Regions from separate parts of the Paenibacillus dendritiformis genome, predicted to be linked through region 1. Evidence: riboswitches for the same ligand, from Rfam matches in the RefSeq annotation. Region 1 holds a riboswitch; the other holds the start of a gene.
The links. A riboswitch is a leader RNA that binds a small molecule or an ion and turns the genes downstream of it on or off. The one in region 1 is predicted to bind cobalamin.
Positions count from the first base shown of each region.

Region 1 (7,640 bases):
CCCCGTTTTGACGACTTCTTTCCCCTGGATCAACTCTTCGATCAGCCGGATATACGTAATGTAGCCCACGATCACATCCGCTTTTTGAATGGCGGCGAGCGCCTCTCCGGTCATCATGTCTCTCTCGCCCGGCCCAATTCCTACCACATAAATCATGCCTTCACCCCATCGCTTCATCTCGTTCTCTCTCCCATCGCCATCGTGATTCCATTGACGGCGAACCTTGGCGTCAACACCCGGCCCCCGCTGGCCAGATCGGCCGCGGATAGCGCGACGCTGCCTGCCTTCACGGTCTGTCTGACGAACTCGGATACCGGATACTTGCCCTCGACTTCACGCAGTTGATCGGCCGTATACGTGATGAAGGGGCAGTTCCACTGCTCCGCCAATTGCTTGATCGCCGGTTCCTCCTTTTTGACATCGATGCTGGCCATCACCGCAAAGGAATGCGGATCGGTATCATGCCGGAGGCAAAAATCAGTAAACGCCTGCCTCATCTGTTCAGGCTCCGTTTGCTTGCGGCATCCGACGCCAAGCACCCGTGTCCGGGGAACCAGCTTCACCGTGTGCACCTTCAATTCCGGCAGCCGGTACCGGTGCGTGACCCATACCAGGGCTTCGGCCTGTTCCGGAAGCTCATGCGGGTTCGTGATTGGCGTGAAGCCCCGCCGGTCGATCTCGGCCGGCACTTCCTCGTACAGGGACACGGTTTTCCCGGCGGCCAGCAGCCCGTTGATCCGCTTGCAGTTCTCGCGAAATTCCGGGATCCATCCCGGCACGGACGGCACGATCATGTCGAGCGCCGCTACCTGCTGAACGTCTGTCGCCGTCGTAATCACGGGGGCCGCTCCCGTCAGCTCCGCCAGCTTGCGGGCCAAGTCATTGGCTCCGCCCACATGTCCGGACAAGAGGCTGATAGCGTGAAGTGCCTTCTCGTCCATCACCACCACCGCCGGATCATACAGCTTGTCCGAGATGACCGGAGCCAGCGTCCGGACGGCAATCCCTGTCGCCATAATGCAGATCAGCGCATCATACTGCTGGAAAAGGCGGCGCAGCCCCGATGCGAAATCCGGTTCAAGCGCTGCAAACCCTTCGGATTGCAGCTTCGCGGGCACATAGCAATCGGCCGCCAGCGCCTCCCTGATGGACGCGGCAAGCGCCTTGCCGATGGCCGTGACCGCGATAATGGCAGTGTTCTTATCTGTACTCATGCGAAAAATCCTTGTCGTACAACTTGGAATAATAATAGGTCTCGCCCAGAAAATCCCCTACCATAATCAGCGCCGTTTTGATGATGCCCTGCTCCTTGACCTTGGCGGCGATATCCCGCAGGGTTCCGGTCACTTGCTTTTCATCCGCCCAGGTTGCTTTATAGATGACAGCCGCCGGGGTATCCTCCGGATATCCGCCTGCCACCAGTTCGGCCACCACGTCCTCAACCGCTTGCACCGACAGGAAAATAACCATCGAGGTGCGGTGCGCGGCGAAGGAACGCAGCGATTCCCTGTCCGGTACCGGCGTTCTGCCTTCCATGCGCGTAATAATGACGCTCTGGCTTACTTCCGGGACGGTGTACTCGACACCGAGCTGCGAGGCGGCCCCGAGGAATGAACTTACCCCAGGGGTACAGGTGAACCCGATATCCCGCTTTTTCATTTCCTCGATCTGTTCCCGAATCGATCCGTAGATCGAAAAATCTCCGGTCTGGAGGCGGACGACCTGTTTCCCGGCCTTCACGCTTTTTTCCATGCAATCGATAATCTCCGTCAAATCCATCCCGGCGCTGTTGTAGATTTCGCAGCCTTCCTTGCAATACTCCAGCAATTCCGGGTTCACCAGCGAGCCCGCATAGATGACGACATCCGCCTCTTTCAGGAGGTTGTATCCCCGCAAGGTAATCAGTTCTTTATGTCCGGGTCCCGCCCCGACAAAATGCACTTTCGTCAAGCTGTTCCGCTCCTTTCTTTTTGGCAGGCGATGATGAACGTCGGATTTTGGGGCTTGAAATAATGCCCTTGTCCAAGTTCTTGCCATTTCGACACCTGCATTTGAATGATCTCGACTTCTTGCCAGGGCCCTTTTTCGAGATAGGCTGCCGCTTCGAGGGCATTTTCCAGCAAGATGAAATTGAGCGCAAGCCGGCCGCCCGGCAGCAGCAAGGCATGGCTCCAATCGATGATCTCCGTTAATTGCCCCCCGCTGCCGCCGACAAAAATAGCGTCGAACCCGGTATTGTCCAGCGGGATGGGAGCCTCTGCCGCCACGATCTCCACATTGTCCAGCCCGAACTGCCGCCGGTTCTGTTCGATTAGGGCCAGCGCCTCTTCGTTCCGTTCTATCGCGGTTACCGCCACATGGGGGAACATCTTCGCGACCTGGAGCGCTACGCTGCCCGTGCCGGCTCCAACGTCGAGTACACGGCGGCTTGTCTCGTCCAAGGCCAATTTGTCAATGGATACGGCGCGGACCTCCGCCTTGGTCATCGGCGTCTTGCCGCGAATAAAAGCTTCATCCTTCATCCAAGATCACCACCACATTCATATCATAGCGAGCCGCAACCTCCTCCGGCTTCAACCGATGCAACCGTTCCTCGGGATAGCTGAGGTTTTCTCCGATAATGAGCGTTTTACGCAGCTTCCTTTGCAGAATTTCCTCAGCGATTTCCGCAGGGCCAATCTTGCTGTCCGTGACCATCGCCACTTTCGGGTGCGCGAGCAGAAACCCGAAATCAGGCTGCTTGCCGTGGCTGCTCGTAATGTACAGGTCGTTCATGGCAATGCCGCAACGGCTGCACAAATATTGAATCGAGCTAATCCCGGGCACAATCTGAAGCTGCTCCGGCGGAAATCTCTCCAACGCCCATTTTCCGATGCCATACATCAACGGATCTCCGGAAGCGAGCACCACGATCTCCTGGCCGATCCTCTCTTGCAAAAAGGCTTCCAGCTCCGAGAGTTGTGAGGGCAGCAGCTTGCGTTCGGCCGGGTTGTCCGGCGGAATGTCGCCGAGCTGCCGCTTCGAGCCGACAAGCACGTCCGCCTTCTGGATGAGCAAGGCCCCCGCAGCGGTCAGCAGCTCCGGACTGCCCGGGCCAATACCGACAATATGAATCATAGCCATGCCTCCTTGATGGTTGAGATGTCGCAGGTGGAAGCCAGCATTCCGCGATCCGTCGAGAACGTAATGACATCGATATCCACCGCCGGTTTACTGTATTTCAAAAACTGTTCGGCCCGTTGTTTCACTTTGTCCGTGATCGTCTGAAAAACCTCGCTATACCCTTCCGCCACCATAATTTCGCCCGCCGCTTCCGTCGTCGCGCAAGCCGCAATTCGCTGGAGCAGGGGCAGGGGCGCGCCGGCCAGCGCCAGGTTCGCCACCAGGATTTCTGCCCTCGCATCGGCGTCTTTGCTGTACGTGGTGAAAATACCGGCGGACACTTTAATCAACTTGCCGAAATGGCCCACCATCAGCACATGCTCGAAGGCGAGGCGCTGCGTCTCCTTGAGCATGTAGCCGACGAAATTGCTCATCGAGACCACGTATTTGCCATCGATGCCAAGCTGCTCCTCGACGAAGCGCTCCCCGTAATTCCCGGGAACGAGAATGATTTTCCGGAAGCCCTGCGCTCTTTTCATTTCCAGCTCGATGGACAGCGACTGCTTCCATCCTTCATCGGACATCGGCGTTACGATCCCGGTCGTTCCCAGAATCGAGATTCCGCCGAGAATCCCGAGGCGGCTGTTCATGGTGCGTTCTGCGCGCTCTTCGCCTTCCGGCGCGAAAATCACAACATCCGCCCCGCGGTCAGGGCCAATCTCTTCCCGGACGGCCGCGGCAATCATTCGGCGCGGCACCGGGTTGATGGCCGCTTCCCCGACCGGGACCGCAATGCCCTTCTGCGTCACGCGCCCGATGCCTTGCCCGCCGTCGATGCGGATCTCCCCGCTGCCATTCAAGGTGACCTGCGCAAAAATCCGCATCCCATGCGTCGCATCGATATCATCGCCGCCGTCTTTTTGCACGGCGGCCGTGGCCGTATGCCGATCGAATTCCTGCTTGTCCACCGGAAGCTGCAGGGTCGTTCCGTTCGGCGTGATGATCGTCACCCCGGCGATCTTCTCCTGCTGGATGATCATGGCCGCTGCCGCTTTGGCCGCCGCTGCCGCGCAAGTGCCTGTCGTATAGCCCTTGCGCAATTTTTTTCCCTCGTAATACACGTAATCTTCCATCGGGCCACCTCTTCTTACATCGCGTACAGCACGGCGTTCAAAATGGCCGCCGCCAGATTGCTCCCGCCCTTCCGCCCGCGGGCCACGACCGCCGGAATGTCGCTTTCATAGAGCGCTTCTTTCGATTCGGCCGCCCCGACAAACCCAACGGGCACGCCGACGACCGCCTCCACGTCCAGCTCGCCGGCAGCCGCCATCTCCAAAATTTGATAGACCGCGGTAGGCGCATTGCCGATGATAAACAACTTCTTGCCTTCTTCCTTGGCGGCAAGCTGAATTCCGGCCATGGAACGGGTGATGCCTTGCTGACGGGCCGCTTGGGCCGTTTCGGGCTCATTGACGTAGCAGCGGTAGCGGCAGCCGTATTGGTCCAGCAGCTTTTTATTGATGCCGCTCAGAGCCATATTCGTATCGGTGAAAATGATGCCGCCCTGCCGGATCGTTTCGCGTATTTTCGTCAAGGCATCATGCGTGAAGACGAGATTATCCAAGTAGTCAAAATCCGCCGTCGTATGAATCGCCCGCTTTATGACCAGCTCCTCTTCCCGGCTGCGGAACGTATAGTCCGGTCTTGTTTCCGTAATGATGTCCTGTATGATTTCAAAGCTTCTTTCTTCAATGCGCTTGGGGTTTTTGATGTAATCCATCGTTCCCTCTCCTTTTCATGAGTTTCAATAAGTGTTCAAAAAGGCCGGTTTTCAGCGCCGAGAAGGTTGCAAGAACTCGAAGCATACGTTTTTCAAGAGTGAATGCAAGATTCGATGCCGAGTTCCTTCCTGTATTTCTTCGCGATCAAAAGCGGACTTTTTGAACAACCTCTAAAAGGGAACAAAAAAACACGAAACCTGAAGGTCCCGTGTCCATACGAAGAAAAGGCCGTCTCCAAGCGTATTCGCCAAATGAACACACTTGTGCCTTGGTTCTCTGCAATAGACAACTGTTCCCTTAGAAGTTGCTGCAAGGCTGAACAGAGGAGGTCTCCTGACTTTGCATCATTCTACTTTCCCGCCTTCCCAGAAATGAATTCCAGTGACAATGAATGGGATTTCGTCCGCTTCACAGTAGCTAGGGCCTGTAGAGGAATCGCACCTCTTTCCCTGATCTCCGCTCAGTGTTTCTATTCAATTTTTATCAGGTTGAATTTTTTTCACTTGAATTGCGTGAATCTCTTAGATGAATCATAGCTTGACTGACATCGTGCCGCCTGTGACAGAACTCACTGCATGCCGGGTTGCGGACAACAAAAAGAGCGTTTCAAGCCTGCTGACGGGCTCAAACGCTCTTTATGAAATCTTTGCGATAGGGATGTTCAGCCTTCGTTACATCATTTCGCTCAGGTTTTTTGCCTGCGCATCCAGGCTCCCGGCAGCTTTGCCGATTTTGGCAAATTCCTCGGTAGCTTGCTTAATCTGGTGCTGGCATTCGACGATTGCGTTCCGGGAGTTCTTCGTCCCCCCGCCGACCTGTCCTATCTTATCGGCGATTCCCTCGATGGCGGATTGAACATCTTTGGCCGCCTGCTGAACGTGCTCCGCCAGCTTCCGAACCTCGGCGGCCACCACTTGAAATCCGAGGCCATGCTCCCCGGCATGGGCCGCCTCAATCGCCGCGTTCAGGCCCAGCAGGTGGGTTTGGGTGGCAAAATCCCGGATCATCTGTACAATTCCCTTGATGGCTTTGGACTGTTCTTCCAATTCACGCAGGAGGGTTAAGTTATCTTCGCTGTCCGTCACCGCATACTGGATGGCTGCCGCAACCTCTTGATTGCGCTCCATGCCTTCTTCCGTCCGCTTCAGCAAATCCTCCGCCATCAGCCGCAGCTCGTCCTTCATTCGGGAGGCGGCGTTTTCCCTTGGCGTGATGTCGGTCGCCACTTTGAGCACGGCGACTGTGCAGCCCTTCTCATCGAGGACCGGCATATACGTGGCTTCCAGCCATATCAGGTCCCCACTCTTTGCTACCCGGGCAATTTTCTGTTGAAACTTTATACCGTTCCGCAAATTTTCCCAAAACGCATCATACTCCATACTGCCGGCAAACTGTCGTGTGCAAAAGATCCGGTGGTGCTTGCCGATGAGTTCTGACGCCGTGTATCCCATCGTCTGGGCAAACAGATGGTTCGCCCAAAGAACCTCGCCCTGGATATTAAATTCAATCATGGCGAGCGACTGCTCCAATGCGGCCAGCACCGCTTGCTCCTCCAGCACTTGCGTGCTTTTCTGCCTTATCCCGCTATTCATTCATGCGCATCTCCCTTTTTTCATGCCGTTGCCGCAGACATGCCATCCGTACCTGCTTGCCCCCGGGTCGATTCGACCTCTATATCCCCGTCCATGAGATGGCGCAACCGCTGGCTGATGGCTAAGCCTGGTCCGGCATCTCGTTTTTTGCACATTGATGAATGATCAGCTCGTGTCGTGTGGACATACCGCGAATAAGATCTACCAATTTTTATGTAATTAAACCTCTATTTTTATGAATTGGCATTACTTTCGCCCCATTTTCTAAGCTGCTGTTTCAATATGCCTTAGGACTTTTTAATTATATAACATAGATCTCAACCATTTTTGAAACAAAAAATTGGGGCTGTCCCATCCGCAGTGTTTGGCTGCAGTGATGAGACAACCCCGCCTTCTCCAAGCTCGGCTTGCCGAAATAATGCAAAAATACAGGTTTCCATTATGAGGTGCCGCCCGATAGCGGGATTCCTGCAAAACTGCAGGAATGTAAGGGATTAGCATAGATAGGAAGCAAAAATCGGCGAAAATAATGCACTTTTACAGCAATTTAATCAAATACGGGCATAAACGGCGGAAATGCTGCATCCATCAGGCTGTTGGAATATCCCTGTTTTTTGTGAAGGGGTGGAGATGGTCCATTTTCCTCATCCAAACTTTGGCTCTTAGAGCGTTTTAAATCGATTTTCTCTACCGGGAGAAGAGATCAATCACCCATAGACTACTCAATGGCCTGATTTTACGGGATCCAAGCGACCGCGTCGGATGCTGGGGGCATCATCGCATTATCCGGCCTGCTGGAAGCATTATCGGCCTGCTCGAAGCATCGTTGCCTCCCGGGGCTTGGACGTGCGGAGGAAATTGCTGCTATTTTACAGGAATTTCGGCTTCATGAGTCCACATCCCGAGGAATTGCTGCAAATCTACATCATTTTAGGCCCTTTTGCTTCAAGCCGAAGCGAAACGGGAAAAATTCCTGTAATTTTGCAGGATTCCCTTTCTGGAATAGTCGTCCATATCGAATTGCTGTATTTATGCAGGATTTCGCTTACTGAATAGGAGCGTCTGGAGAAATCGTGGAGTTTTACGGATTTCGACTGCCGGATGGGCGTGTCTAGGGAAATGGTGCAGTTTTCAGGATGGTGGAAATATCCATTTCCCTACTCAA
Region 1 is NZ_AP025344.1:4,237,264-4,244,903, forward strand. Features, by position in the region: gene cobJ (precorrin-3B C(17)-methyltransferase) at 1-156, opposite strand, end outside; gene L6439_RS18745 (cobalt-precorrin 5A hydrolase) at 174-1,214, opposite strand; gene L6439_RS18750 (cobalt-precorrin-4 methyltransferase) at 1,201-1,950, opposite strand; gene L6439_RS18755 (decarboxylating cobalt-precorrin-6B (C(15))-methyltransferase) at 1,947-2,522, opposite strand; gene L6439_RS18760 (cobalt-precorrin-7 (C(5))-methyltransferase) at 2,512-3,117, opposite strand; gene cbiD (cobalt-precorrin-5B (C(1))-methyltransferase CbiD) at 3,114-4,235, opposite strand; gene L6439_RS18770 (cobalt-precorrin-8 methylmutase) at 4,250-4,882, opposite strand; cobalamin riboswitch at 5,190-5,357, opposite strand; gene L6439_RS18775 (methyl-accepting chemotaxis protein) at 5,555-6,475, opposite strand.

Region 2 (7,640 bases), 1.0 Mb from region 1:
TTGCTTCTTGCGGGATACGACGCCCTTCAGAAGCGCGGTGTTGTTTTCGAGGTTAACATTGTATGCCTTCTCGACGGCGTCCGCCTTGGAGCCGAGCGCAATGGCCACGGAATTGCTGTTCAGAATATCGGTCACGACGAACACGAACAGATCGAGGCCTTTCTTCGCGATAATGCCGGACAAGGCCGCTTCCACTTCCGCTTGGCGAGACAGCACATCGTTCACGTCCACCGCATTCACTTGCGCGATTTCCACCTTTGCGCTGCCCATGGTGAATTCCTTCGCGTCAAGCGAGAGCAGCTCCTCGATGCTCTTGTCGCTCAGGTTCGCGCCCGCTTTCAGCATTTCCAGGCCGTATTGCTCCGCATCGACGCCGGCGATGGCGGCCAACTCGCGGGCAGCAGCCACGTCTTGCTCCGTGCAAGTCGGGGATTTGAACAGCAGCGAATCGGAAATGATCGCCGACAACATCAGACCGGCAATATTTTTGCTGATCGACTTCCCGTTTTCTTTGTACATTTTATTCAAGATTGTAGCGGTGCAGCCAACCGGTTCCGCCCGATAGTACAGCGGACCGCTCGTCTCGAAGTTCGCGATGCGGTGATGGTCGATGACTTCCAGCACCTGTACCTGATCAATGTCGTTGGCGCTTTGCTGCCGTTCGTTGTGATCGACGAGAATCACGCCGTTCACTTCGTTCGCCACGGTCTCTACCAGGCGCGGCGCTTCCGCTTGGAACGTATCCAGCGCGAATTGCGTTTCCCCGTTGATGCTGCCGAGGCGAACCGGCTCGACATCGAAGCCTAATTGCGTTTTCAAATCTGCATACGCAATGGCCGAACAAATACTATCTGTGTCTGGATTTTTATGTCCGAAAATAAGAACTTTTTCCATGATGCTTACTCCCTTACATCTATATTCTGGCGAGAAAAGTATACCTTAGAATCCATTTAACAATCAAGGTTACAGCGAATGGCAGACGGAATAATCGCAACATCGAAGCCGCGATTTTACCCATTTTTCAATAACTGTAGCTTGTTGCTTGCCATTCGCTTATTGTTCTCCCCATTTATTATGAAATATTAGATTTTCAAGAGATTTTCGTTTTTCCCACTTGACTTGTTCTAAAATGGGAGCGGAGGGGTAGTCGTCCGTATATCCAATGGAAAGTAAAGCAACAGGGTCAATGTGCGGAGGGATTTGCAAAATATCTCGAACATCATTTTTTTTGTAAAAACTTACCCATCCCATGGCTAAACCTTCTACACACGCCGCTAACCACATATTTTGGATGGCACATGCCGTAGAAAGAATATCTGTCTCCGGAATCGAATTTCGTCCCAGTACATGCGAACCCCCGCTTGTTGGATCGCAGGTGACACAGATCGTTAAGGGCGCCTCTTTAATTCCTTCAATTTTTAAACTTAAAAATTGGGCAGCGCGCTCTTCTTCGTAATGAATCGCCAAGGCTCGTCTTTCTTTTTCTGTCGCCCAAGCTAATCTCTCTTTGACTTCCATAGAATCCACTATAATGAAATTCCATGGCTGCATAAATCCTACAGAGGGTGCATGGTGCGCCGCTTGTAAAATTCGGCCGATAATCTCTCTAGGTACAGGATTCGGAAGAAAATTCCGAACGTCTCTTCTTTTATAAATGACATTATAAACTGCTTCTTTTTCGATCTCATTAAACATGTGATGCGCCTCTTTCATTCTGTATCGTGTCTCCATCAACCACTGCAGCTATCCTTTGATAATGTGAATTTTTTCTTTCTCTACGATATCATAGATTCCACATATTCGACAAATTAGATCAATTTTCTACTTGTTTTTGTTTCTACGTTTGAGCCGAGCGAACATTTAGATGTCAAATGAACGGTCCTTCTTTTAGTGACATTTTAGCGGAGTGATCGCACCCTCTTGTCAATCCGCTTTTTTATGCTATAATGAGGTCGAATGGACGCCCATTCACGTCATGCACAACAGAAGAAGTTATAGGCAATGGAAGTTTGGTGCAAATCCAACGCGGTCCCGCCACTGTGATAGACCGAATCGGTCTTAAGTCAGGTCTTTTGCCTAGTAACTTTGAAGGACCAGTCATTTCGAGGCGAAAGTGGCTGGTTTACAAGTCTAGTGACGATTACCGCCTCGCTAGGCTTTTTTTACGTTGCAGGAAGGCAGCCGACATTGCTGTCGGCACAGCCGGGTGGTCGCCGCCGAACAGATACGATGAAGTAGAGCTTGGCAAGCGGGGACGTTCTTCAAGGCCGAAGAACGGATGCACAGCGCCGTGCAGGTCCCTTTTTTTACTGCCTGCCGATAGCGGCACGTGATCGGACGGGTTGACGAATGTCCGGGTCACGGTGTACAGTGTTGGTAGACAATTGAATGATGGCGAGTTGCACAATGGCGTGCACCTGTATCATAAGCGAAGAGGCTTTTAAAGGAATCCGTTCTTTTAAAAGTCTCTTTTTTTATTGCCAACGACTTCATTGGAGGTGCCTGTTTATGGACAAAATATCGATGAACACCGACATTTATCTGGGGCAAGGCGCGCTGGATCGCCTGATGGAATGGCGGAATCAACGCATCTTTATCGTCACCGACCCGTTCATGGTCAAGTCGGGGATGATTAACATGCTGTTCGAGCGGCTGCATGAGAGCAATGAGCAATACATTTTCAGCAACATCGTGCCCGATCCCCCGATCGAGATCGTGACGGAGGGCGTTGAAGCGTTGGGCGCGTTCCAGGCCGATCGGATGATTGCGATTGGCGGCGGCTCCGCGATCGATGCGGCCAAGGCGATGAAGATTTTCGCCCAGAAAATATTGAATCAGCACGATATGCCGTTCGTGGCGATTCCGACAACAAGCGGAACGGGCTCGGAAGTGACGTCTTTCTCGGTGATCAGCGACAAGAAGAAAAACATCAAATACCCGCTCGTGTCCGATGACATGCTGCCGCAGGAAGCGATTTTGGACCCGGAATTGGTCAAGAGCGTACCCGACTTCATTACCGCCGATACCGGAATGGACGTCCTGACCCACGCAATCGAGGCGTATGTGTCCACCAAAGCGAATGATATTTCCGACGCCTTGGCGGAGAAAGCGATTAAGCTGGTCTTTGCCTATTTGCCGAGAGCGTACAAGGACGGGAACGACCTGGAGGCGCGGGAGAAAATGCACAATGCCTCCTGTCTGGCGGGCATGGCGTTCAATATCGCGTCGCTCGGCCTCAATCACGGCATCGCCCATGTGGCCGGCGCGAAGTTCAAGATTGCGCACGGACGCATGAATTCCTTGCTGCTGCCGCACGTGATTGAATTCAACGCCGATTACAAGCCGGGCTACGGCAGGGAGGAAAGCAACGCGGCGGCGGTCCGATACGCCGAAATCTCCAAGAGCCTGGGATTGCCGGCTCCGAATCCGAAGAGCGGCGTTCGCAGCCTGGTGCAAGCGATCAAGCAGCTGCAGAAGCAATTGCGCATGCCGCAGTCGCTGCGGGAATGCAATGTCGACGAAGCGCTGCTCGGAGAAATGAGCGCCTCGATTGCCGAGGGAGCGCTCAAGGACGGCTGCACCGCCACGAATCCGCGCGTTCCGACTGTGTCGGATGTTGTCGAAATATTGAACAAAATGTTTCAATATTAAGGAATTCAATAAATACCATGCGCGTTCAGGTTGACAACGTTTGCAGCTACAAAGTATAGTAAAAGTAACACAAAGGCGTGTTGCATATCAGTCAAAGCAAAGAGGCTTCTTAAAAATTCCACGTGAACTTTTAAGGGGTCTTTATGTGTTTTTACGGCTAATCGATGTTGTTTTCTCATAAGAAATGAGTGATGAGAGTATGGACCAACACAACGAAAAACAACGCGTCATTCAGGAGTACGTGCCAGGGAAGCAGGTCACGTTGGCGCATATTATCGCGAACCCGAACCCGGATATTTACAAGAAGCTGGGCTTGGGGAGCGATGCGCAGGATGCCATCGGCATCATGACCATTACGCCAAGCGAAGCCTCCATTATTGGCGCGGACATCGCGACCAAGGCGGCTGGCGTGCAGATCGGCTTCGTCGACCGCTTCAGTGGATCGCTCGTCATTACAGGCGATGTCTCATCCGTGGAATCGGCCGTGAATGAAGTTCTGCTGGGCCTGCAAAACATTCTCGGCTTCTCGGCTGCGAAGATTACGAGAACGTAGGAGAAGCGATCATGAAGACCATTATTTTCGCCGGCAGCACCGGATCGGGCAAGACGACGCTGTGCCAATGGCTGCACGGCCAGGAGATTACTTACAAAAAGACGCAAGCGGTGGAGACCTTCGACCAAGCGATCGATACGCCGGGGGAGTGCATCGAGAACCGTTATTTGTACAAGATGCTCCTCGTGTCGAGCGTCGACGCCGATGTAATCGGGCTTGTGCAAGATTGCACAAAGGAAGAAAGCTATTTTCCGCCGGCCTTCGCGACGATGTTCGCCAAGCCGGTCATTGGGATTGTGACCAAGACCGAGCTCGCCCGGACAGATGAGGATATCGCGCAAGCGAGAGCTTTTCTGCAAGCGGCGGGCGCAGAGCGCATTTTCGAGGTCTCAACGGTGGAGAACGTAGGAGTGGACGCTCTTCGGGCTTACTTGGAGGAGTAGGCGGTTGGTTAGCCGGATACAAGCAAATATCGACATAGAGGTGCATGACACATGAATGGAAAAATTGTAATAGTCGACGACGAACCTATTACAAGAATGGATATTCGTGAGATGCTGGAAGAGGCGGACTACAACGTAGTAGGCGAAGCTTCTGATGGCTTTGAAGCCATCGAATTATGCAAAAAGCATCTGCCCGACCTGGTCATCCTGGATGTCCAAATGCCTATCCTGGATGGGTTGAAGGCGGGCAAACGAATCATTTCAGAGCAGCTGGCCGGCGGAGTTATTCTCCTGACCGCGTTCAGCGACAAGCAGACGATTGAAAAAGCAACCTCTATCGGTGCGCTTGGTTATCTGGTGAAGCCGCTAGACGAAAAGTCGTTCATCCCTATGGTGGAAGTGACTATCGCCAAAGGCAAGGAAATACGCAAGCTGGAACAAAATCTATCGAAGCTGTCGCAGAAGATGGAAGAGCGGAAAGCGGTTGAAAAGGCAAAAGGGATTCTGATGAAGGAAAATGGCTGCACCGAAGAAGAAGCCTATCAGACCTTGCGCAAACTTAGCATGGATCGACGGTGTCCGATGATCGAAATTGCAACAACCATCGTCATTTCCTATGATTGAGATCAAGGAACGGATTCGGCGGCTGTGCAAGCGGCACACGGCACTGACGGAGGCGGATATTACCCGGCTGACGGAGATTGCCGAGTCGTTCGAAATGTCCGAAGTGAAGGATGATGTGTTCATCGACGTCCTGTCCAGTATGGGCAATGAGGCGATCGTGGTGTATCACCGCCGGCCGGATGACGGCAAATCGCTGTACCAGCGACCGGTCGAAGGCGAGAAGGCGCTGCGCGAGAACGAGCCCGGCGTCCTGAGGACGCTGGAGACCGGAATCATGTCGCAGGGGCTCATCGCCAATACGCAGGAAGATCATCTGGTTCGGCAGACGGTGTACCCGATCAAAAATCAAGACGGCGTCATTGCGGTCGTCATCTATGAAAAAGATGTGAGCGACAATATTCAAGCCCACTTCAATGTGGCGGGATCGCAATACGAAGACGGCGAGATGTCCTCGATGCTGACCGCCATGCTGCGGTTCAAGGATTCGATCATCAACCAGCTTGAGGATGCCGTTCTCGTCTTCGACAAGCACGGGTTTCTGAAGCTGAAGAACAAGAAGGCGGACGCCTATTACCGGAAGCTTGGTTATCTGGAGGATATTCAGGGCCTGCATTATGACAATCTGTCGCTGGATCAGACGACGTTCTCCGGCGTGATGAAGCAGTATTCCACCTCTCCTTCCTGTCCCTTGACGGCAGACGTGAAGGTGGCCGGCTCCTACTATCAGGTGAAGCGGCTGTTCATCGCGGAGCGGGATCTGTGCATCGGCGTCATCCTGCATGACGTCACGGAGATCAAGGATAAGGAGGCGGAGATTGTCTCCAAGTCGGTGGCTATCCGCGAGATTCACCACCGGGTGAAGAACAATCTGCAGACCGTGGCGTCCCTGCTCCGCATTCAGGCGCGGCAGTGCGACAGCCCGGAAGCCAAAAAATGCTTGAACGACAGTGTCAGCCGGGTGCTTGCCATCGCGGCGACCCACGAGCTGCTGTCGACGGAGATCGATGCGCAGGTGGACTTGCTTGACGTCATTCGGCTCATCGCTTCGAATATCGAGCGCTGCTTCGTCGATTGCAGCAATGTCGCCATCCAGATCGAGGCTTCGCAGAGCATCTGCCTGGATAGCGACCGCACGGTCGCGATCGCGCTCATCGTGAGCGAGCTGCTGCATAACAGCTATGAGCATGCGTTCGGAGATTGCTCGTACGGCACGATTACGGTGAACGCCCAGCTGGATGGCGGATTGGTGACCGTGGTCGTGGCGGATGACGGCGTCGGCTTCCCCGTGAAGGACGTGTCCAACAAAAGCTTGGGCTTGTCCATCGTCCGCAGCTATGTGAAGGACAAGCTGAAGGGCAAGCTTGAGATCGAGTCCGGCCCGTCGAAGGGCACCATCGTGATATTCACCTTCAAAAAATAAATACGAAACCGGGCTACAAGGATGTAGTTCTGTAAGCAAAGAGGCTTAAGGTTACCCATTCCCGTTCAAGCGGGAGGGGGATATAACTTTAAGCCTTTTTGCGTGCATATATGTGTATCAAGCGACGGGAGGGGAGAGACGTGAACGAGCAACTGCTAAGCGTAGGCATCGATATGGGAACCTCGACGACCCAGCTCGTGCTGTCGAAGCTGCATATTCAGAACCTGGCATCGTCCTTTTCGGTGCCCCGCTTGGTCATTACGGATAAAGAAGTGGTCTACCGCAGCGATATCTGCTTCACGCCCGTGCTGGCGGACAACCGGATCGACGCCGGGCAAATCCAGGCGTTCGTGCAGGAGCAGTACCGGAAAGCCGGCATCCGCAAGGAAGACATCCAGACCGGCGCCGTCATCATTACCGGCGAGACGGCCCGCAAGGACAATGCCAATGAAGTGCTGCAGTCGTTAAGCGGCTTCGCCGGAGACTTCGTGGTCGCCACCGCGGGCCCGGACCTGGAAAGCATCATTGCCGCCAAAGGCGCGGGGGCTCACACGTATTCCAAAGAGCACTCGACGTCCATCGTCAACATCGATATTGGCGGCGGGACCAGCAATCTGGCCTTGTTCGCCGCCGGGGAGCTGCTGGACACGGGCTGTCTCGACATCGGGGGCCGCCTGATCAAGGTGGACCAACGGACGCGCGAGGTTACGTATATCGCGCCGAAGATCAAGCAGCTTGCGGAGCGCAGGGGCATAGCCCTCGCGCTTGGGCAGCAGGTGACGCCGGCCGCGCTGGAGCCGATCATCGGGGAGATGGTGAAGCTGCTTGAGGAAAGCGTGGGTCTTCGGCCGCCGGGCGATTTCTACGACACGATCGTCACCAACAAAGGGTTGAAGCTCGACCGGAACATTCCGTGCATCTCCTTCTCCGGAGGAGTGGCCGACTATGT
Region 2 is NZ_AP025344.1:5,244,298-5,251,937, reverse strand. Features, by position in the region: gene L6439_RS23330 (manganese-dependent inorganic pyrophosphatase) at 1-894, opposite strand, end outside; gene bluB (5,6-dimethylbenzimidazole synthase) at 1,054-1,695, opposite strand; adenosylcobalamin (AdoCbl) riboswitch at 1,978-2,126, shown strand; gene L6439_RS23320 (1-propanol dehydrogenase PduQ) at 2,509-3,651, shown strand; gene L6439_RS23315 (BMC domain-containing protein) at 3,851-4,204, shown strand; gene L6439_RS23310 (EutP/PduV family microcompartment system protein) at 4,216-4,647, shown strand; gene L6439_RS23305 (ANTAR domain-containing response regulator) at 4,699-5,271, shown strand; gene L6439_RS23300 (sensor histidine kinase) at 5,273-6,691, shown strand; gene eutA (ethanolamine ammonia-lyase reactivating factor EutA) at 6,832-7,640, shown strand, end outside.
Region 2: linked by a shared signal. The riboswitch ahead of L6439_RS23320 (1-propanol dehydrogenase PduQ) and the one ahead of L6439_RS18770 (cobalt-precorrin-8 methylmutase) in region 1 are both predicted to bind cobalamin.